3 regions of the Arthrobacter sp. MMS24-S77 genome follow, and region 2 is predicted to be linked to each of the others. Evidence: riboswitches for the same ligand, from Rfam matches in the RefSeq annotation. Region 2 holds a riboswitch; each other region holds the start of a gene.

Region 1 (7,633 bases), 3.5 Mb from region 2:
CCCACTGAATCTCCCTACGGCAACCCCATTCCGGGGCTCGAAGCCCTGGGCGGAGCTGCGTCCCACGCCTTTACGGATGGCGTAGTCAACCTCCTTGAAGCGATGAACGAATACTCACCGGACAACCGGGTCGTCGTCAGCCGGCTGGCTGAACCGATCCAGGTGGAACCGGAGCTGCTGGTTCAGCTGGACGAGGGCGGAATCCGCCCCGGAGCCAGGGTTTCCCTTGAGCGTGTAGGGGAGTACATCTCCGTTCGCGTGCCCAATATCGATGGTGCGTTGGAGCTGCCGCCTGAGGTGGCGTCGCACGTCTTTGTGACCGTCTCTTAGGCCTTCTGCAAACTGTTCGGCAAAGATAACGAAATTATTACTGCGGGGGTTTAATCCCCTATAGTTTAGTACTGGCGCCGATACCAAAGCGTTACCTGATCCGAAGCCGAGTTCTGCCAGCGGATCAGGTGGATTAGTCCATTCACTGGCAGAAGCGGGGGAACCACCAGCGGCTGTCGAAAGACAGCCTTGGGGTGAAGTCCGCAGCGGAAGTGCAAAAAGCGCAGGACCCTTCCCGGGGACTCCTCTGTGCTTCGCGCCCTCCACGCGGACCGGGTCCATGCACTCTCTGACCCGAATCCGACAGCTAACTTCGCAGGCTTGCCAGAGAGGAACACTTTGACCACGCAGAACACCAGGGGCCGCAGACGCGCGTCCGGTCCTACTGCTGAGCTGCGGAGCACGAACGTCGTTGCGCACGACCGGCCCCGCGATCCGCATCGCGAAGTGCGCCGGCGCAAGGGGCCCTTGCGGCAAATGGCTGATTTTGCTGCCGCGAGCGGTGTGGGACAGAAGGCAGGCGTGGCCCTCGCCGCCACGGGCCTCATCCTGACGGTCGCCATGCCGGGTACCGGCGCATTGACGGCCACCGCGGAATCGAACCAGGCTTCGGCCGCTTCGATGGGTACCCAGCCTGAGATTCCCGCTGCGGCCAGTGCCACCATCGACTTCAGCCGCGCTGCCGTTTCCACCACGGCGGATCCTGATAGCAAGCTCAAGCAGCTCCTGAGCGCGCAGTCCGTCGGCAGCATCAAGACATCGTCCTCGAAGGGCACGCTGGGGGCTCCGCTGGACACCCTCACCACGGCATCGCCGTTCGGCTACCGCGTGAACCCCATTACAGGAGGCCTAGGGGAGTTCCACCGTGGCCAGGACTTCGTGGCCCAGTGCGGCACCCAGGTGCATGCGGCTGCAGCCGGCAAGGTCACGTTTGCGGGCTGGCACCCGTATGGCGGTGGAAACCGCGTTGTGGTGGACCATGGCAACGGCCTCGAAACCACGTACAACCATTTGTCCTCGTTCAACGTCCAGGTGGGCCAAACGGTCAACCGCGGTGACGTTGTCGCTTTGAGCGGCACCACCGGCGCTTCCACCGGCTGCCACCTCCATTTTGAAGTCATGGTCAACGGCGATGTCGTTGATCCCCTCGGCTGGCTGTAGCCAATCCGATGGCCGTCTCTCGCATGCTTGTCACGCTCCGTGACCTGAATGTGACATTCAGCCAAAACTCCTGTACCGTCTAACTCGCATCAACTTTTAGAGAGTTGATGCACTCGGGTGGATTGCCTAGCTCTGCCACTGCTCGAGGTTCCGTTCGCAAAACATCGTCTGGCAGAGGCGGGGGACCCACTTTTGGTCATCTTCACCGATGGCCTTGGGGTTAAGTCGCAATTGTTTCCTACGGGAAGCATTGCGGCCGGATGACTCCCATCCGAATCCGACAGCTTACCTCGCGGGCATAGGGAGAGGCCTTTTAACGTGTCTTCACGCTCTACTCTTGCGCGCCACCGCGCCGCGGTCACCAAGACCAACTCGCTTGCCGTCATCGCTAAGACCGTCGGCAGCAACGCCGGTGGCGTAGGCCGTCAGGCCGCAGTTATCGCCGCTGCTTCCGGACTGGTCCTCACTAGCGGTATCGCAGCCAACGCTGCCGAAACCAACGTCCCCCGCGAGTCCACTGCGACCTCCACCCTGGAAGTCCAGTCCATCGCCCAAGCCAGCATTTCGGCCGATTCTTCCGTGGCCATCAAGTACGAGCGCCCGGTGGTTTCCACCGAAGCTGCTCCGGTTGTCGAAGCTCCGGTTGCCGTCCAGGAAGCTGTTGCCGCTCCCAAGGCGGGCACCGCAACGCTTTCTGTTTCCGCCGCTGTATCCCCTGCCACGAAGGTTGCCAGCGGCAAGGGCGCAGCAATTGCCGCCGCAGCCTACGCGCAGCTTGGCGTTGCCCAGGACTGCACCGCCCTGGCTTCGAACTCCCTGGCCGCTGTTGGCATCAACTTCCACGGCTGGCCGGCAGACTACCTCTCCCTTGGCCGCACGGTCAGCGCTGCTGAAGCGCAGCCGGGCGACTTGGTTTACTACCAGAACGGTGGCATGGGCATGGCCCACATCGCCGTCTACGTCGGCAACGGCATGGCAGTCCACGGCGGCTGGAACGGTGGCACCACTGCCCTGTACAGCGTCAACGTCGGCTCCGGCCCGGTCTTCATCCGCGTTGGTGGCTAAATAGCTTCGGCTACATAGTTTCACTGGAACATCCCCGCCGGTTCGCGCGCGGGGATGTTCCGTTTTAACCAGGCATGTTTAAGGTTCACGCCACATGTCCGGTACATGAACTTTGCCCGACACAGCGCCGGAACCCACCCACGGATTCGTTGATCTGGCCTCTGCGTGTTTACTCTTGTGGTGTCGATCCACAGCCCGTACATGCAGAGGGCAGCCGGCCCTCGCGCCCCTGACGGGTGCGGCCGTGAAGAGGTACGTGCATGCGCACACTCGTTCTGAATGCTGGATATGAACCGCTGGCGGTAGTAACCTTCCGCCGGGCGCTGGTCCTTGTGCTCACCGGAAAAGCGAGCGTAGTGGCCGAAGGCGACGAGCCTGTCGTCGGGCCACAGGAGATTCTCGGACGTCCCTCCGTGATTCTGCTCAATCGCTACATCCGGCCGAGGTACAACACGATCACGGCGGTTACACGCCGCGGCGTCTTGCGCCGCGACGGTCACCGTTGCGCCTATTGCGGGAAAGCAGCCCACACTATTGACCACGTCCACCCCAAGTCCAGGGGCGGCGCGGATTCCTGGGAAAACCTGGTGGCGGCGTGCCTGCGCTGCAACAACGCCAAGAGTGACCATACACCGGCCGAAATGGGCTGGAAACTGAGGTTCACTCCAGCGGCGCCCACCGGGACTATCTGGCAAATCAAGGAGCTTGAGAAACCTGCGCCCGCGTGGGATCCCTTCCTCTTGCCCGAGTCGGCGGCCTGAACCGCAACTGAGCCTGCCCCCGGTAATCTGGGCTGGTGGACTTTGATGCGGCGATCTTGGCGGGTGGCAAGTCCTCCCGCCTCGGTGGTGTGCCCAAATCCCAGCTGAGGTACGACGGCGCCACGCTCCTTGAGCGCGCCCTCGCGGCGGCGTACGGGGCCGGGCGCGTCGTCGTCGTCGGGCCAGATCCTGGCACGTTGCCGGACGGCACGTTGACGGCCCGCGAGGACCCGCCTTTCGCTGGGCCGGCAGCCGCGATCGAAGCCGGACTCCTTGCGCTCGAGAAGCATGCCCGCGAGGGTCTTTCCGCGAAGGAAACACCCGCACCATGGGTACTCGTCATGGCGTGCGACATGCCCCTCGCCGCCGCCGCGGTTCCGGTCTTGCTCCAGGAACTTGCCGGCCATCCGGAAACGGAAGGGGTTATGTCCGTATCCGCCGATGGCCGGAGGCAGCCATTGCTTGGAATTTACCGGATCTCTGCTTTGCGGCGCGAAGTGCTGGCCGCGGCAGAACAGGGTAGCCTCGCCAACGCAGCGGTGTTCCGCCTGCTTGCTAGGCTTGATCTGCTGGCCGTAGCTGTTCCTGCTGGCTCCACCGATGACGTGGATACCTGGGACGACGCCGCGGCGCTTGGACTGGACGGTGACCTGCCGTCACAACAGCTGTACCGGACTGTGGAGGCGGATCGTGAAGAGCCAAGAAGAAACGCTTGAGGAATGGTGCAGGAGCCTGCTGCAGGCATATGAGCTTGAAGGCGTCGAGATCGACATCAACGAGATCCTGTCCCTTGCAGGGGTTGCAGCCCATTCTGTCGTTCGCCCGGCGGCTCCCTTGACCACCTTCATTGCCGGCTTCGCGGCCGGACTGGCCGCAGGTTCGGGACAAGCGACTGAATCCGCATCGATGGACGCCGCGATGGGCCTGGCACGCACGCTCGCCAACGACTACACGAACCCCGGAACCGACGCCGGATGACCGATGCCCCTGAACAGGGTGCCGAGAAAGTGGGCGCCGAGAAGCATGCCGACCACCTGTGGGCGGAAGCCCGGCAGCTTGCCTTTGACTGTGCTACGCCCATTCCCGCCGCTCCCGTTGCCCTGAAGGACGCGCTCGGCAGGACGTTGGCGTCGGACGTCCATGCCCTGCAGGACCTGCCGCACTATGCGTCCTCGGCGATGGATGGCTGGGCTGTCAACGGCAGCGGCCCGTGGATCCTGGCCGAGCCGGGCCATCGGCTGGCCCCCCACCAGGCGAGCCCTATTGTCACCGGTGGCCTGATACCGCCGGGGGCCAAAGCCGTGCTCCGGAGCGAAAGCGGTGTCCTGGCGACCGACGAAGATGGCCTGCCGGTCCTCGCGCTCGGCGGAAATGCGAAACCTGGCGAACCGCGCAACGGGCAGCACATCCGTAACGCGGGAGAAGAAGCCGGGGCAGGGGAACTGCTGATCAAAGCAGGCGTCGTCTTGAACCCCGCCCACCTCGCCCTGGCTGCGCTGGCCGGCCGCGATGAACTGGAAGTCCTGGGCAAACCCCACGTGAAACTGCTCCTGACCGGCTCCGAAGTGGTGACCACGGGTATCCCGGCCCCTGGGAGGGTGAGGGACACCTTCGGCCCCCAGCTTGGCGCCGTCGTCGAGCTCCTTGGCGGGATCCGCGGCGAGCTGATCAAAGTGGGTGACTCCTACGACGAATGGCTCTCCGGCCTTGAGGAAGGCGAGTTGTCGCCGGACACGCCACCCGCCGACGTCGTTATCACCACCGGGGGAACGGGCCGTTCCGGAACGGACCACTTCCGGCGCGCCATTGCCGAACTTGGCGGCCGTTTGCTGATTGACGGCATTGCGATGCGGCCGGGACACCCTGCCGTGTTGGCCGAGTTGCCGGATGGGCGCTTTGTCTTAGGGCTGCCGGGCAACCCGCTCGCGGCCATGATGGTTCTTTTCACGATCGGCGCACCGCTGCTTGCTGGACTGGGGCACGGAACGCTGCCCGACGTCGGTGCGGTGCCTTGTGGTGCGACGCTCGACGCCGACCCCGGACGCACGCGCTTGCTTCCCTTCAGGTTCGTGTACGGTTTGGCCTCGCCGGCGCAACACGCCGGGCCGGGGATGATGCGCGGGCTCGCCAGTGCGGACGGAGTCATGGTGGTCCCGCCACACGGCGTTCAACTAGGCGAGTCAGTACCCGCCTTCCCCTTCCTTGGGGGCAGCCGCTTCCCCAGCCGAAGGCTCCGGAGGACAAAACCAAGAAACCTCCCGCGAAGTCTGCCCGCAAAGTTTCGTCAGGGCCGGTGGACTGGAGTGCCCTGACCGGCTGAGAACTTCCGCTGCCGGATGGACACGGGTGGAATAGAAGGACAGGCCTTGCAATGATGGGGACATGAACAGGCATGCTCCCGAGCAGGACATCAATGAAGATGACCTCCAAATTCACCCGCCCAAGCGCTCCGCCGCCGGTGTCAAGGCAGTCACCGTGGCTTTGGAACGAGGTTGGGCCCAAGCCGGTGTGAGCCGGACCGTCAAGTCAATGCTCCGCGTCAACCAGCGGGACGGTTTCGACTGTCCCGGGTGCGCCTGGCCGGAGTCCATTACCGGAAAACGCAGCCCCGCCGAGTTCTGCGAAAACGGGGCCAAGGCCATCGCCGAGGAGAGCACCACCCGCGTGGTCGATGCGGCGTTCTGGGCCCAGCATTCCATCGCCGCGCTCGAGGACAAGACCGAATACTGGCTGGGCAGCCAAGGACGCATCGCCGAGCCCGTGGTCATCCGCCCCGGCGAAACACACTATTCTCCGATCAGCTGGACGGATGCTTTCGCCCTGATCGGCGAACACGTCAATGCCACGACGCCGGATCGTTGCGTTTTTTACACCTCGGGGCGCACGGCCAACGAGACAGCCTTCATGTACCAGCTCTTTGCGCGGAGCCTCGGCACCAATAACCTGCCCGACTGCTCGAACATGTGCCATGAGTCTTCCGGCAGCGCCCTCAACCCGACCATCGGCATCGGCAAGGGTACCGTCTCCCTGGAGGACATCCACGAAGCGCAACTGGTGCTGGTTGTAGGCCAGAACCCCGGCACGAACCACCCACGCATGCTCTCGGCCCTGCGGGATTGCAAGAACAACGGCGGCAAGGTTGTCGCCGTCAATCCGTTGCCGGAAGCAGGACTCCTGAACTTCAAGGATCCCCAGTCGCTCAACGGCGTGGTGGGCGGCGGCACGGACATTGCCGACGAGTTCCTGCAGATCAAGGTGGGCGGCGACCTCGCGCTGTTCCAGGCGCTGGGCCACCTCCTGCTGGAAGAGGAGAAGCGGCAGCCGGGAACCGTGGTGGATCGCGCCTTCATCGAGGCGCAGACCGACGGCTTCGAGGCCTACGCCGAAGCCCGGGCCACGCTGGATTGGGCCGAGACGGAACGCGCCACGGGCCTGGGCCGCATCGAAATCACCAAGGTTGCGGGCATGCTGGCCGCTTCGAAGGGCACCATCATTTGCTGGGCGCTGGGCCTGACCCAGCAGCCCCACTCCGTGGACACTTTGCGGGAAATCATCAACTTGCTGCTCCTCCAGGGAAACTTCGGCAAGCGCGGAGCCGGCGCTTGCCCCGTCCGCGGCCACTCCAACGTGCAGGGCGACCGCACCATGGGGATCTGGGAGAAGCCATCGGAAGGCTTCCTCGCAGCCCTCGACAAGGAGTTCGGATTCACGATGCCCAGGGCACACGGCTACGACTCCGTGGAAACCCAGCACGCCTTGGAGAAGGGCGACGTGGATGTATTCGTTTCCATGGGCGGGAACTTCGCCGCGGCAGGCTCGGACACGGTCGCGCTGGAGGAAGGGCTGAAGCGGGCCGGACTGACGGTGCACATCTCCACCAAGCCAAACCGCGCCCACGTGGTGCACGGCAAGACCTCCCTGATCCTGCCTACCCTGGGCCGTACGGACACGGACGACAAGCACCCAAGCGGACGCCAGTTCCTCTCCGTGGAAGACTCCATGTCTGTCATCCACTCCACCCAGGGCCGCCTGACTCCTGTCTCGGAGCACTTGCTCAGCGAACCCGTCATCGTCGCACGCATGGCGCAGGCAGTCCTTGGCGATGACCACGCGGTGAACTGGCGGGAGATGGCCGAGGACTACGACGTCATCCGGGACCACATCTCCAGGGTCATCCCCGGCTTCGAGGACTTCAACGCGCGGGTCCGCACCAAGAACGGCTTTGTGCTTCCCAACCCGCCGCGCGATTCCCGCACGTTCGCCACGGATATCGGCAAGGCACGGTTCACCGTGAGCCCGCTGGAATACCTTGAAGC
Region 2 (7,633 bases):
ATGCTATTCTAATCGTGCCAGGACACCTCAGGAGGCTTCGCGATGGACAGCATTGAGCCAGTGAACACCGTGGTTGTGGGGGCCGGACAGGCGGGGCTCGCCACCGGATTCCACCTGAAGAAACAAGGGCAAGACTTCCTCATCCTGGATTCACGGGCCCGCACAGGCGATGTGTGGCGGAACCGATGGGACTCCCTGCGGCTGTTCACCCCGGCACAGCACGACTCCCTGCCCGGCATGCCGTTCCCCGCCGACCGCGGCACCTTTCCCGGCAAAGACGCCATGGCCGAATATCTCGACGCGTATGCCAGCAATTGGAACCTCCCCGTACGTCACGGTGTCCGGGTCACTGGAATCGAGCGCGAAGACGGGCGATACCGAGTCCAGTCAAGCTCCGGAGCGATCCTGGCCAAGAACGTGGTTGTTGCAACGGGCCCGAATGCGCACCCAAGGACTCCAGCCTTCGCAGAGGCCTTGGACCCCGGCATCCACCAACTGCATGGCGCAGAGTACGCCAACCCGGACTCCGTTCCGTCCGGAGATGTCCTGGTGGTCGGCTCCGGCACATCCGGCGTCGAAATCGCGCTGGAGCTCGCACCCACGCACCGTACGTATGTTGCAGGAAGTCCACCGTTCCACATTCCGGGCCCAGTGACGCGATACGCCGGAGGGCTTTGGTGGCTCTTCATCCACAATGTATTGAACCGATCCACCCCTATCGGCCGTAAAGTTGCGGTCGGCTTCACCAAACACGGCGCGCCCCTGATTCGGACCTCAACGAAAGAACTCGACGCCGCGGGAGTCACCCGCCTGCCACGCCTGGCCGGCACCCGCGATGGCCAACCCCTGACTGAGGACGGCAGGACACTCCCGGTCTCCACCGCGATCTGGGCAACCGGTTACCAACCGGAGTTTTCTTGGATCCAAGGACTTCCCGAGGACGAGGACGGTTGGCCGCTTACCTGCCGGGGCGCCGTGGAACAACTGCCGGGGCTGTTCTTCGTGGGCATGCCATTCCAATACGGACTGACCTCGGGCCTCGTGGGTGGCGTCGGCCGGGACGCCGAACACGTCGCCGGGCTCATCGCCAAGCAACCCGGAGCGCGGCAGGACTAGATCCGCGGGCGAAATCCCGCGGAATACCGGTCGCCCGGCCCGTTATCTAAATGTGACATTGCTGGCCGGCTGTTGTACCGTCGAAGGGCGACCCAATCCCCAGCTGGGCCGCTTCCGGGTTGACGCCGAGCTCTGCCGCAACCCGGATTCCGCTAGATCCGCGGCAGAGACGGGGGACCCAGAGTCTCCGGGCCTACTTCTCCACAGGCCCTTGGGGTGAAGCCGCCTTGGCGGCCGGACGGCCTCGTCCGAACCCGACAGCTAACCTCGAAGGCGTTGAGAGGCAATCACCATGTCCCCAACCATGGATCAGCCTCGCCGTGCCCACGTGGCGCGCGAGCGCACCAAACCAACCGGACGCCGTCGGGCCCAAGACAGCGGAACGTTCATCCCTGAGCCGGCACCCACCACCCCGACGAACCTGACGACGCCGGCACCCACCACGCGAGCGGCCGCCCGCGCGGCCGAGCGGGAGCGGGCCGCCCGGGCCAGCGAGACCGGGGACCTTCCGGCCCCGGCACCCGCAGCGGCGGAACCAGCCACCTCCCCGGAACCAGCCACCGCGGCCATTCCGACGGTGGCAACAACGACGGTGGCATCAACGACGGCGGCCCCCGCCACCGCGGCCCTCCCGACAGCCGTACCAGCCACCACGGTGCCCACGGCTCCCACAGCTCCTCGTGCCAGCTTCACTCCGGTGTCCTTTGCCGGTTCGTCGTTCAGCCGGGAACCACATGCAGTCCTGAAGAAGGCTGCGACCATCCGGTCCATGAGCAACCGAATGGCAGTGGTGGCCGGAGCCCTTGGCATCTTGTTGACGGCGGGTTCCTTGGGCCAAGCCCTTGAGTTGCCCTTCTTCGGCCAGGAATCCCAAGCCCAGGACGCGGACAGTCAAAGCTCCGTACAGCCCGAGGTTCCTTCCGCGGAGGCGAGCATCTCCCCTGATGCAACGGCTTCACCCTCGGCAACCGCAACAGCCGCCAAGGCGGGTCAAACCGCGGCAGGCCCGGCGCGAGGTCAGCAAGCGCCCGCCGTCGAGCCGTCGAGTGCGGGGACACCATCGGTCTCCATTCGGGTTCCCTCCGTCATCCCCTCAGCGCTGCCCCCAAGCCTCACACCGGTGCAGCCTGCTCCGGTTCCCAGCCCGGCTCCGCCGGTCACGGTCACTCCAACCCCGACGCCGACCCCAACGCCGACCGATCCGCCCTCACCAACACCTACCCCGACCGACCCGTCCTCGCACACCCCGCCTGGTCAATCGAAGCCGAAGCCGCCGGTTAATCCCAGCAGCGCACCGACGCCTTCGCCGGAGCCCACTCAGCCGGGCTTCGACCTGGGAGCGATTTTGGACGCTGCGAGCGGGGTCTTTAGGTGAGGATGGGACAGCATCGAACATCTTCCATCCAGTGGCATGGGCGGTGCTGCCAAAGCAACCGGACCGCAGCAGTCCGGCACCGCCCGGACCGCTGGCGCTGCAACCTTAAGCTGAGGGCTTTCAAGCGTTAAACCGGCGCAGCTCAAAAGACAACAACCTCAAATCCGCGGGCGCCCCGCCCAGCGGCGCGCTTTGAGCGTTGCGTGGAGTTCGAGGCGGATAGCGCCGTTCAACGGATCAGCACCAATGAGCTGCCGGACCCTGGCCAGCCGGTTGTAAATGCTGCTCCGGTGCAAGTGCAGCTTCGTTGCCACGTCCTGGACCGAACCGTCGCTGTCGTAAAGCAGTTCGAGCACGGGCAGGAGCTCGCCGTTGCGGTCCGCGTCCTCGATCGCCTGAAAATGCGAAGAGCCAGAATCATCCCAGCCGCCGGGCGCCTGTAGCCGTTCGAACAACTGGTAGATGCCGGCCGAGCGACTGTCCACGAGCTCGCCGAGTGGAGGATCGACGGCGGCAGCCTGGGCCGCGAGCTTCGATTGCCGGTAGGCCCGCCCTAGTTGGCGGACCACCGAAAACGGCTCGCTGATGCCCAGGATGACCCGGTCCACCTTCCGGCCGGCCCGTTTGGCGAGCTCGAGCTGATAATGGACCAGGACTTGGGCGTGCTCCGCCCGTCCGCCGGTTTCGCGGAACAGCAGGACCGAATGAGTCTCGGTGCCGGCGCTGAAAAGCACCGAATCGACGCCGATAGTGGCCTGCAGCGCCGCAGAACGATGCGTCAGGGTGGCCGCGATAGGATCGGCGACGCCGCGGCTGTCCTCCGCGTCGAGCACGGTAACCAACTGCCACGGTCCCCGGCCTTGGATCTCCTTCCATCCGGCCACGGCCGCCAACGCGTTGGATTCTCCTTGGCACGCCGCCAGGAATTCCTGCTCGCGGCGGCGCCGGAACTCCGACTCGGCAGTATTGGAATCGAGCAGCAGTCCCGCCAGGAGGTCCAGCTCGTCCCGGACGCCCGGCAGTTGGGCGAGGATCGCCGTCGCGGTCTGCTCGTCAAGGTCCTGCTGGACCCAGAGGTACCCCACCCGAAAACCGCGCACCAGCAGCGGGACGCAGACCCGCCCCACCATGCCGAGTTCTTCATTGGCGGGTACGACGACGGGACGCACCGCAGTGGCGATGCCGTGCGAAAGCTGCCAAGCACTGACGTCCACCGGGACTCGTTTGCTGAGGAGGAAATTCACTCGCACGCGATCTGCGTGGGACTGGTTGGAACTGTAGGCGAGCAGGACGCCGTCGAGGTCTTCCAGGGAGAGTCCGCGGCCCAGTTTGAGTGCGACGTCCTCGACGATCTTCTCCACGTCCTGTTGCATGCAGAAAAGACTACTTTGCCCACCGAACATCAGGCGACATCTGACGCCCCGGGATTCGACAAATGTCGAGCCTTGGAAGGCAAAAACCCCGAAAATCCAAGGAAGTTCACGACGGCTGTCATCGCCCTTCGTGTCGCCTGGCTCACAGCGGATTTATTCTGGAATCACAGTCCCCGCAGAGAAAAAAGGCCGTTGAAGCCTTTCGAACCATGGAGCCCAAAAAATGATTATCGGTGTCCCCAAAGAGATCAAGAACAACGAATTCCGCGTTGCCATCACCGCAGCCGGGGTCAACGAGTTCCGTACCCACGGACACACCGTCCTGGTGGAGCGCGGCGCCGGCCTGGGCTCCGGCATCACCGACGAGGAATACGCGGTTGCCGGCGCCGAGATCGTGGCCGAAGCCGACGACGTCTGGGCACGCGCCGACATGGTCATGAAGGTCAAAGAACCCATCAAGGCCGAGTACCACCGCTTCCGCAAGGGCCTCATCCTCTTCACCTACCTGCACCTGGCCGCCGAGCCCGAACTGACGCAGGAGCTGATCAACTCCGGCGTCACGGCCATCGCCTACGAAACCGTGCAGGAAGGCCGTACCCTGCCCCTGCTGGCACCGATGTCCGAGGTCGCTGGGCGACTGTCGGTCGTCGTTGGCGCTTCCTCTCTCATGGCCCCGGCCGGCGGCAAGGGTGTGCTGTTGGGCGGCGTTCCGGGTGTCCGCCCGGCGAAGGTTGTTGTCCTCGGCGCAGGTGTTGCCGGTACGAACGCCGCCGCAATGGCCCTGGGCCTCGGTGCCGATGTCACCATCATGGACATCAACATCAACCGCCTGCGCGAACTGGACGCCCTCTACCAGGGCCGCCTGAAGACGGTCGCCTCCAACGCCTACGAGATCGAGAAGTCAGTCATCGACGCAGATCTCGTCATTGGCTCCGTGTTGATCCCGGGCGCCAAGGCTCCCAAGCTGGTCACCAACGAGTTGGTCTCCCGCATGAAGCCCGGTTCCGTGCTGGTGGACATCGCCGTGGACCAGGGCGGCTGCTTCGAGGACACCCACCCCACCACCCACCAGGAACCCACGTACAAGGTCCACAACTCGATCTTCTACTGCGTCGCCAACATGCCCGGCGCCGTTCCGAACACCTCCACGTACGCGCTGACCAACGTCACCTTGCGCTACGCGGTGGCACTGGCCAACCTGGGCGTCAAGGCCGCCTTCGACCGCGACCCCGCCCTGGCAGCTGGCCTTAACGTCGTCGCCGGCAAGGTCACGCATCGCTCGGTTTCCGAGGCGCACAACCTGCCCCTCGTCGCCGACTGGCACAACCTGGTTTCGGCCTAGCCTTAGCGAGCGCGACGGCGGTTTGACGAGCCCGACGGCGGGGTGCGGCTTCCATGGGAAGCGGCACCCCGCCGTCGTGGTTTTTGGCGAAGACGGCCCCGGCCTCGCATTGTGAAACACCGGTGGCCCTCCGCTTCCGGAATCCCGAAGGTGGAGTGATGGGATTTAGTCGGTCTGCCCTTGATTCGTTCCGAGGCGGGAGCCTGCCGGACCTACTCGGGGACCACACACGGCTTTTGTTCGTCGGCATAAATCCCGGCCTGCGCGCCGTCGCGGTGCAGGCGCATTTCGGCGGCGGGAGCAACCGCTTCTATCCTGCTCTCTACCGGGCGGGCATCGTCGATCGGCGGATAGATGCTTCGGCGGGCTTCCGCCCCGAAGACCTCGCGCATCTGCGTGAGCGTGGCCTCGGCATCACGTCTCTGGTCGCGGGAGCGTCGGCGCGCGCGGACGAACTCACCGCAGAGCAGCTCGTCGCTGGAGCCGAAGCACTCTCAGAGCGCGTCGAACGCATCGCTCCGGCAGTGGTGGCGGTATTGGGAATCACCGCCTACCGGACTGCGTTCGCCCGGCCCCGGGCAACGGTCGGACGTCAGCAGGGCCATCTCGGCGGCGTCCCCGTCTGGGTGGTCCCGAACCCGAGCGGCTTAAACAGACACGCGAGCCTGGACGACCTGGCAAACGCGTACCGAGAAGTCGCAGTCGCATCCGGCATCGAACTGTTCACAACATCCGTATGACCGGCACGCTGCTCACGTCTGATCGTGGATTCCTTGCGACGTCACAATCCGTCGACGATGCCGTCGACGACGGCGCGGAACCTCCCCGACGCCATGCCTGCCTTGACGAGCACACTGAGCCCGATCACGGAGGCAAGCAGTTGGCTGGCGGCAGTGCCGGCATCGCGATCCACACCGAGTTCTCCGGACTCTTGTCCTTGCACGATTGCTTGCCGAAACACGGCTTCGATCTGCGTGAAGAGGTCGTCCGCGATGCGATTCACCTCGACGTCCGCGGGGCCGAGCTCCGCTGCAGCATTGACCATAACGCACCCCCGCTGATGCTCGCCCATGCCAGCAAGGACAGTCATGGCCCCTTTGAGACGAGGCCGGACCGGCCCAGGCGTTGAGAACAGCTCGGCCAGGTACTCGAGTCTTTTCAGGCTATAGCGTCGCAGGGCACGCAGGAACAGTGCGTGCTTGCTCTCAAACGTGTTGTAGAGACTGCCTTTGCCGATGCCCAGCTCACTGGCCAGTTCCTGCGGCGTCGTTCCGGCGTACCCCTGACGCCAGAACAGATCCATCGCCCTATCGACAGCCTCAGCCGCCTCGAACTGCATCGGTCTACCCATGGAAAAAGAGTAACCCGCATGATATTGTACTTCAAGGTCAAAAACTCATTTTTCGACCACATCTGGATCCAGCTGTCCTTTCAGGAAGGCACTCCTTGTCCATTCAACAGCCCCGGGCACACGTCACCCCGGTAACAGGCCTGCGCACGCGCGTCCCGTTGAACACGCTCGCCATCCCACTGGGCCTGGCCGGCCTCGCCCAGGTCTGGTCCGTGGCGGCTTCCGCGCTCGGTGCCCCGTTCGAGCTCGGGCAAGCGTTCTGGCTGGTTGCCGGGATCTCCTGGATCTGGACCATCGCGGTGCACATGCATCGCGGCAAGCGCACCGGCCAACCGCTCTCTCATCAGCTCACGCACTTCGCGCAGGGTCCTCTTGCGGCATTGCTTCCCATCGCCGCGATGCTGCTCGGAGCGAACCTTCACCGCACGATTCCGCTGGCCGGAACTGTGCTGACGTTGATCTCCATGGGCGCCGCGGCCGCGTTCGCCGCATGGATTCTAGGCTTCTGGATGCGCGGTCAGTTGCCGCTTGAATCCGTTCATGGCGGCTACTTCCTGCCCATCAGCGCAGCCGGTTTAGTCGGTGCACTCGCCGCGGCTCAGGCGGGGCTTGACTGGCTCGCCGTCGGAAGCTTCGCCGTCGGCATCTTCTTCTGGCTGGTGATCTCCGTGTTCTTCTTCCTCCGGCTCGCGCTCCGTCCAACGATGCCGGCACCGCTCCTCCCGACACTTGCGATCATGATGGCTCCCCCGGCCGTGGCGTCAGCGGCGTGGCTTACGATCTCAGGCGGCCAGCCGGATCATGTGTTCGAGGGGTTGACGGCGATCACGGTGCTGATGGTGCTGATCCAGGCGACACTCTTGCCGCGCTACAGCGCGCTGCCGTTCTCGCTCGGGTTCTGGTCATTCACCTTCCCCGTGGCGAGTGTCGCTGCACTCGCCATTACCTGGTTGCACCTCCTCCAACCGCCTGCCTGGCAGGCCATCACCATTGGAGTGCTCGCCGCCGTTACGCTCCTCGTCGTATCGATCGCGACGAAATCGATCCTTCTGCTCAACGCCACGACCCGCGCGGCA
Region 3 (7,633 bases), 3.9 Mb from region 2:
GCGAGGTGGCCCTCGCGGTGCGCGTCCCGGCGTCGGCTGCCCATCCCGGCACGGAGGTGGGCAGCGTCGGTCATGCTTTGAACCTCATGCTGGACAATGTCTCCAGCGCGTTGGAGGCAAGGCAGCAGAGCGAAACCAAGGTGCGCCAGTTCGTGGCCGATGCCTCGCACGAGCTGCGGACGCCACTGACGGCCATCCGCGGCTACACCGAGCTGTTGCGCATGACGGAGTCGTTCACCGAGGACGGCCGCAAGTCGCTGGGCCGGGTTCAGAGCCAGTCCGAACGTATGACCACCCTCGTGGAGGACCTCCTTCTCTTGGCGCGGCTGGACGAAGGCAAGGCACCCGAGTTCACCGACGTGGACCTCACGCAGTTGGTGATCGAGACCGTCAGCGACGAGAAAGTCATGGCCCCGGAGCACATCTGGCAGCTCAGGCTCCCGGATGAACCCCTGACGGTCCGCGGCGACACCACGCAGCTCCACCAGGTCTTGGCCAATCTGCTCTCCAATGCCCGCAAGCACACGGAGGCGGGAACCACCGTGGTCACGGGAGTCATGCGCTCGGCCGATGGCAGCGCCGTGGTCACCGTGACCGACAACGGGCCCGGCATTCCGCCTGAATTCCAAGGCAGGATCTTCTCCCGCTTTGCCCGTGCCGACGCAGCCCGTTCCGGTTCCGAGGGCACGTCCGGGCTCGGCTTGTCGATTGTTGAGTCCATTGTCCAGGCCCATGGAGGCACTGTTGAAGTGGCCTCGCGTCCCGGCCGGACGGAGTTTGCGGTGCGGCTTCCGGCGCTCTGGACTGCCACGGCCTGAGGGCCCGCCCAGAAGATCACGACGCCGGAGCGCGGCGAGCGCAAGTCGGCGCACCGGCGTCGTGATCTCCGTTACCTAAATGTGACTTAAGCGGCATCCTCCTGTACCGTCGAATGGGTGCGCAGGATTGTTCCGGCCACCGCCGGGTAGGCGCCGAGCTCTGCCACTCCCCGGTGCCCAACACTCCAGGCAGAGACGGGGGACCCAGGTCTCCGGGCAAGCGCTCATGTTGAGCCAGCCCTAGGGGTGAAGCCGTACCGCCACGATTCTCAGTGGCCACGGCCGGATGACCTCATCCGAATCCGACAGCTAACTCCGCAGGCGTTGAGAGGCAATCACCATGTCTGATTCCAAGAATCAGTCGCGCCCTGTTGCGCGCCACCGCGGCGAACCTGCCCGGAAAAACAAGTCACGTTCCACCCTGAGGCGAGCCGCCGCAAACCTCGGCCCCAGCCAGCGCATGGCCGTTTTTGCCGGCGTTGTTGCTGTGTTCCTCGGGGCAGGCGCAGCCACCCAGGCCGCCGGACAAGCCATCAGTGCCCAAGAGTTGAGCCGCACGTCCGAATCGCGCACGGTTGCAGAGCATAGCGCCGCCCCGTCCGCCACCGCCACGCCGTCAGCGAGCGCAAGCGCCAAGCCGAGCGCCGCTCCGACGCAGGCACCCGCTCCCGCTCCGGCCGCCGTCGCGCCCCAGGCTGCCGCACCTGCCGCTCCCGTGGCACCCCCCGCTCCCGCAGCCCCGGCTGCGCCAGTCGCCGTCGATGACCCCGCCGGCGCCCAGGCCTACGCTGCAAGCATGCTTTCCTCCTACGGGTGGGGCCAGGGCGAAATGTCCTCCTTGATCACCTTGTGGAACAAGGAATCCGATTGGCGGACCACTGCCACGAACGCCTCGAGCGGCGCTTACGGCATTGTGCAGTCGCTGCCGGGCGAAAAAATGGCCTCCGAAGGCGCCGATTGGCAGACCAACTACCAGACCCAGATCCGCTGGGGCCTGAACTACATCAAGGAACGCTACGGCTCACCGTCTGCGGCTTGGGCCTTCCACTTGGCGCACAACTGGTACTGAACCCACAAAGTTCGTAGAGGTCCGTCCCTTCGGGGGCGGACCTCTACGGCGTTAACCAGGCCTCTCCCACATGCACAGCCACGTCACAGGTTGCGCCTAAAGCACTCATAATCGGCGGCGGCACTCTGAATACATGACGCTCATCGAATCCACCACAGGAACCCTGAAGGACCCCGCGGTGGTGCCGCCGGGCCCCCCGATTCAACCCAAAACCCCCGTTCAACGCAGCCCCGCCGTTCAATACAGCTCAGTGCGGCGCGCCCCCGTGGACATCCACACCACCGTCCCCGTCCTCGATGTCACGATCCCCGTCTTCAACGAGGAACGCGACCTCGAGGAGTGCCTGCGCAGGCTTCATGGCCATTTGCGCGACTCTTTCCCCCACGGCTTCCGCATCACCGTTGCCGACAACGCCAGCACGGACAGCACCTTGAAAATCGCCGAACGCGTGGCCAGGGAACTGCCGGAGCTTGTGGTGGTCCATCTTGACGAGAAGGGACGCGGCAACGCCCTGCGAAAGGTGTGGCTTGCATCGCCGTCGCCGGTTCTGGCCTACATGGACGTGGATCTGTCCACGGATCTCGCCGCATTGGCGCCCCTTTTGGCACCCCTGATCTCCGGCCATTCGGACCTCGCCATCGGCACACGGTTGACGCGCAACTCCCGGGTTGTCCGCGGCCCCAAGCGGGAATTCATCTCGCGCAGCTACAACCTGATGCTGCACTCGTTGATGGGCGCCCGCTTCAGTGATGCCCAGTGCGGCTTCAAAGCGATCCGGGCCGACGTTGCCCAGCAGATCCTCCCGCACACCACGGACAACTCCTGGTTCTTCGACACGGAACTTTTGGTCCTCGCGGAACGCTGCGGCCTCAGGGTCCACGAAGTGCCCGTGGACTGGATCGACGATCCGAATTCCAGCGTCGACGTGGTGCGCACCGCCCTGGCCGACATCCGCGGCATGGCCCGGCTCACGCGGGACCTCGTCTCGGGGCGCATCCCCATCCCGGAACTGCGCGCAGCCCTTGCCCGCGGCCCGCTCCCGGCGTCGTCCCGTACCGCAGAACAGAGCCCGCGCAGCAGCCTCTTCGGGCAGCTGGTCCGGTTCGCCGCGATCGGCGCTGCGTCGACCCTCGCCTATGTGCTCATCTTCTTGTTCTGCCGCGGATTCATGGACCCGCAGCTAGCCAACTTCCTGGCCCTGCTCATCACGGCCATCGCCAACACCGGCGCCAACCGGCGCTTCACCTTCGGCATCCAGGGCGGCAACCCCGTCAGGCACCACTTCGAGGGATTGATCGTCTTCGGCATTGGCCTCGCGCTCACTTCCGGGGCGCTCGCCTTGGTACACAGTACGACGACGCCGGACCGCTGGGGCGAGCTCCTCACCGTGGTCGGGGCAAACCTCGCCGCCACCGCGGTCCGCTTCCTGTTGTTCCGCCTGTGGGTCTTCCGGCAGCCCGGAGCGCGGTCGGCACTGCCGGTCCCATCGGCGCCGGTTCCGTCGACCCAACCGGCCCAGCCGGAGCCAGTGATCGAATCAACCTCACCAGACAGCCCGCTCACAGAAACGGCAGCATCATGACCTCCACGATCTCTCACGCAGGCACTGAGTCTGCCGCCGGAACCGACAGTTCTGGCTCTGACGACGCAGCCCACGGCCGTCGCTCGACCGAGCCATCAACTCCTGGCGCAATTCCCCGCTGGAGCCGTTTCGTCTTTGGCCTGCAGGCCCGCTGGGTACGGCCGTCCGCCGCCGGGCTCCTCGTAGCCACCGCGTTCCTGTACCTCTGGAACCTCGCGGCCACCGGCTACGGAAACTCCTTCTACGCTGCAGCCATCCAGGCCGGCACTAAGGACTGGACGGCATTGCTGTTCGGTTCGCTCGACGCCGGCAATGCCATCACCGTGGACAAGCCGCCCGCCGCGTCGTGGATCCCGGCCTTGGTGGGCCGGATCTTCGGCTTCTCGCCCTTGAGCATGCTGGTTCCCGAGGCACTGATGGGTGTGGCCGCCGTCGGCTTCCTCTATTTGACGGTCAAGCGGGTCTCCGGACCAGGCGCTGGCTTGTTGGCGGGTGGTGCTTTGGCATTGACCCCGGTGGCGGCGCTCATGTTCCGCTTCAACAACCCCGACGCCATGCTGACCCTGTGCCTGGTGCTGGCGGCGTACTTCACCACCCGCGCTATCGAACGGGCAGGCTGGAAGTGGCTCGCCGCGGCCGGAGCAGTGGTGGGCCTCGCGTTCCTGAGCAAAATGTTGCAGGGCTTTCTGATTGTTCCGGGCCTGGGACTCGCGTACCTCTGGGCCGCGCCCACCACGTTGCGGCGGAGGCTGCTGCACCTGCTCGGCGCCTTGGCCGGTATCGGGGTGGTGGCGGGCAGCTACATCGCTCTCTTCCAACTGACTCCTGCGTCGGCACGGCCATACATGGCAGGGTCGACAACCAACAGCTTCCTCGAGCTGACGTTCGGCTACAACGGGCTGTCCCGCATTACGGGCTCGGGCGAAGGAATGCCCGGCGGCGGAGGTGGCGCGGCCGGTGCTCCAGCGGGTGGTCTCGGCGGCTTCGGTGGCGGTGGCGGGAACGCCGGCTTCGGTGGAGCCGCGGGCATCACCCGTATGTTCGGCTCGAGCTTCGGCGCTGAAGTCTCCTGGCTTCTGCCCGCGGCCTTGATCTTGCTGGGTGCCGGCCTGTGGTTCACCCGCCGGGAAGCGCGTGCCTCGCGTACCCGGGCCTCGCTGATCCTGTGGGGTGGCTGGCTCCTGGTTACCGCGGGAGTCTTCAGTTTCATGAGCGGCATTGTGCACCCGTACTACGCGGTAGCGCTCGCACCGGCAATCGCCGCATTAGTGGGCATCGGCAGCGTGGAACTGTGGCGAGGCCGCGGGTACTGGCCCGCCAGGACCATCCTGGCCGCGGTGGTCCTCGGTAGTTCCGTCTGGTCCGCGGTTCTTCTAGGCCGCGATGCCTCATGGCTCCCCTGGCTGCGGATTGCGATCGTCGTCCTGGGTGTCATGGCCGCCGCGGCAATCCTGCTTCGCCTCGACTCAGTGCGCTTTGCCGGTCAAAATACGGCGGGCCGGTTCCGCAGCACGGCGGCGGCGGCCGTCGTCGCCGTTTCCCTCCTGGCCGGCGGCCTCGGCACGGCGGCGTGGACGCTCGCGACGGCGGCTACCGCGCACTCCGGTTCCATCCCGACGTCGGGCCCCAGCAGCTCCGCTATGGGCGGTTTCGGAAACCGGGCCGGGTTCGGGGGCCGGGATGTGGGCACAGGAGATGCGACAGGCGCTCCGACCCAGGCAGCAGGTGGTCCGGGTGGCGAGGCCACGGCCGACGCCGGACTGACCGCGCTGCTGACGTCCACCACTACCAAATGGTCGGCGATCGTCTCTGGCGCTACCCAGGCCGCCAGCCTTGAGCTCGCCACGAACACCAACGTGATCGCACTCGGCGGCTGGAACGGCGGCGACCCCTACCCCACACTGGCAGAGTTCCAGGACATGGTGGCTAAGGGACAGATCGGCTACTTCATCGCAGGTGGAGGCATGGGCGGCGGCGGATTCGGCGGCCGGGGCGGAAACTCCGAGGTTGCCGCTTGGGTCCAGGCGAACTTCCAAGCCCAGATTGTGGGCAACTCCACCGTCTACAAGCTGACGAAGTAGCCTCCGATGACCATTTCATACTCGACAGATACTGGTTCGAAGCCGGACGCCGGTCCCACGTCAGGGCAAGCTGCACCGCCAGTGCCGCTGGTCTCGCGACCCCGCTTGGTACTTCTGCCGCGGCCACCGGCGCCGCAGGTCCGGGATGGCCGGGCCCAAACTGGCCCAAGCCGCCAAGCCCGGCGCCACCGCGTGGAGCTCGCCATAGTGCTCGTCGCAACGGCGGTCCTGTACCTCTGGGGCCTTGGCGCCTCCGGTTGGGCCAACCCCTTCTATTCCGCGGCAGCCCAAGCCGGTTCGCAGGATTGGGCTGCCTGGTTCTTCGGATCTTCCGATGCCGCCAACTCCATCACCGTGGACAAACCGCCGGCATCGCTCTGGATCATGGGCCTCTCGGTGCGGATCTTCGGGCTGAACTCCTGGAGCATCCTGGTTCCCGAGGCACTCATGGGCGTCGCCACGGCGTGGCTGCTCTACTTGGCAGTACGGCGAACCGCCGTTCCGGCCACGGGCGATCCTCGGCTCGCCCACCGGGCGGGGCTGTTGGCCGCCGTCGTCATGGCCATCACGCCTGTGGCCACCCTCATGTTCCGCTTCAACAATCCGGACGCCCTGTTGGTGCTCCTCATGACGGCTGCCGGCTACGCCACGCTGCGGTCCATACAGGACAACAAGCTGCGCTGGCTCCTGCTGGCCGGGGTGTTCCTGGGCTTCGGCTTCCTCACCAAACAACTCCAGGTGCTGCTGGTGGTTCCTGGATTTGCCATGGCGTATGTGGTCGCGGCGCAAGGCGGAGTGGGCCGTCGCCTGCTTCGATTGCGCCGTCTCCTTCATCTTCTTGCGGCGGGCGCAGCCATGGTGGTCTCCGCTGGTTGGTGGCTCGCCGTCGTCGAACTCATTCCGGCGAACATGCGGCCTTACATCGGCGGCTCCCAGAACAACTCCATCCTGGAACTGACGCTCGGCTACAACGGCCTGGGCAGGCTCAGTGGCCAGGAGACCGGCAGCGTTGGCGGCGGCAACGGTTGGGGCGTTCCCGGCCTGTTCCGGATGTTCAACACCGAGTTCGGCGGCCAGATCGCGTGGTTGCTGCCCTCCGTGCTGATCCTCGGGGTGGGGCTGTTGTGGCTGGGTCGACGCGCCCCGCGCACGGATGCCGTCCGCGCTTCGGTGATCGCGTGGGGCGGATGGGTGCTCGTCACCGGTCTGGTCTTCAGCTTCATGGCCGGCATCATCCATCCTTACTACGCAGTAGCGCTGGCTCCGGGCATCGCCGGGCTAGCCGGCCTGGGCGGGGTGCTTTTGTGGCAGCGTCGCGGTCAGCTCGTCGCCGCGGTACTGCTTGCCGCAGCCGTCTCCGCGGCAGGATTCATGGCCTTCGATCTCCTCGGAACCACCACGGCGTACGGCCCATTCCTGCGCTGGCTGGTGCTGTTGGGCGCCTTGGCAGCCGCGGCCGGACTGCTGCTCGCGGGACGCCTCACCTCCCGCATCGTCCAGCGCACGACGGCGGCGCTCGCCCTCTTGGCGTCGCTCACCGGGCCGTTAGCCTACTCAATCTCAACCGCGGCCGTGACGCACAGCGGTGCGATCGTCAGTGCGGGTCCTTCGACTGGATTCGGGGGCGGCGGCTTCGGCGCAGGTGGCTTCGGCGGCCGGGGCGGTTTCGGGCAAACCGGCGCTGGCCAGGCCGGCGCTGGTCAAAATACCGCCCAAAACACTCCGCCGCAAACTATCCAGCAGGGCACGCAGGGCGGCTTTGGCGGGAACCGGCAGGGCGGCATGGGCGGCCTGCTTGGCGCCACCACGCCGTCGTCGGAGTTGGTGGCCGCGCTCAAAACGGGCGCGTCGAGCTACACCTGGGCGGCCGCCGTCGTGGGTTCCAACAACGCGGCCGGCTACCAGCTGGCTACCGGCTTGCCCGTCATGGCGGTGGGCGGATTCAACGGAACGGACCCGTCCCCCACACTCGAGCAGTTCGAGCAACTCGTGGCACAGCGCAAGATCCACTACTTCATCGCCGGCGGCACCATGCAGGCGGATAGTGGATCGGCCGCTCCGGCCCAGATCGGGCAATGGGTGG

The links. Region 2 has a riboswitch for cyclic di-AMP ahead of ACX5I4_RS20490 (hypothetical protein). Riboswitches for the same ligand answer to the same signal wherever they lie in the genome.
Region 1: another riboswitch for cyclic di-AMP. It lies ahead of ACX5I4_RS04260 (NlpC/P60 family protein); the one in region 2 lies ahead of ACX5I4_RS20490 (hypothetical protein).
Region 3: another riboswitch for cyclic di-AMP. It lies ahead of ACX5I4_RS02520 (aggregation-promoting factor C-terminal-like domain-containing protein); the one in region 2 lies ahead of ACX5I4_RS20490 (hypothetical protein).

What each region holds. Positions count from the first base shown of each region.
Region 1 covers NZ_JBTZRN010000001.1:908,872-916,504, forward strand. Annotated here, with positions in the region: gene ACX5I4_RS04250 (metal-dependent transcriptional regulator) at 1-330, shown strand, start outside; cyclic di-AMP (ydaO/yuaA leader) riboswitch at 456-667, shown strand; gene ACX5I4_RS04255 (M23 family metallopeptidase) at 670-1,491, shown strand; cyclic di-AMP (ydaO/yuaA leader) riboswitch at 1,637-1,804, shown strand; gene ACX5I4_RS04260 (NlpC/P60 family protein) at 1,810-2,556, shown strand; gene ACX5I4_RS04265 (HNH endonuclease) at 2,817-3,317, shown strand; gene mobA (molybdenum cofactor guanylyltransferase) at 3,353-4,033, shown strand; gene ACX5I4_RS04275 (DUF6457 domain-containing protein) at 4,008-4,295, shown strand; partial or broken gene ACX5I4_RS04280 (molybdopterin molybdotransferase MoeA) at 4,292-5,637, shown strand; gene ACX5I4_RS04285 (FdhF/YdeP family oxidoreductase) at 5,700-7,633, shown strand, end outside.
Region 2 covers NZ_JBTZRN010000001.1:4,434,866-4,442,498, forward strand. Annotated here, with positions in the region: gene ACX5I4_RS20485 (flavin-containing monooxygenase) at 43-1,116, shown strand; cyclic di-AMP (ydaO/yuaA leader) riboswitch at 1,257-1,406, shown strand; gene ACX5I4_RS20490 (hypothetical protein) at 1,409-2,491, shown strand; gene ACX5I4_RS20495 (PucR family transcriptional regulator) at 2,650-3,864, opposite strand; gene ald (alanine dehydrogenase) at 4,088-5,206, shown strand; gene ACX5I4_RS20505 (mismatch-specific DNA-glycosylase) at 5,365-5,946, shown strand; gene ACX5I4_RS20510 (TetR/AcrR family transcriptional regulator) at 5,988-6,557, opposite strand; gene ACX5I4_RS20515 (SLAC1 family transporter) at 6,653-7,633, shown strand, end outside.
Region 3 covers NZ_JBTZRN010000001.1:528,421-536,053, reverse strand. Annotated here, with positions in the region: gene ACX5I4_RS02525 (sensor histidine kinase) at 1-818, shown strand, start outside; cyclic di-AMP (ydaO/yuaA leader) riboswitch at 983-1,156, shown strand; gene ACX5I4_RS02520 (aggregation-promoting factor C-terminal-like domain-containing protein) at 1,159-1,887, shown strand; gene ACX5I4_RS02515 (bifunctional glycosyltransferase family 2/GtrA family protein) at 2,021-3,469, shown strand; gene ACX5I4_RS02510 (glycosyltransferase family 39 protein) at 3,466-5,550, shown strand; gene ACX5I4_RS02505 (ArnT family glycosyltransferase) at 5,557-7,633, shown strand, end outside.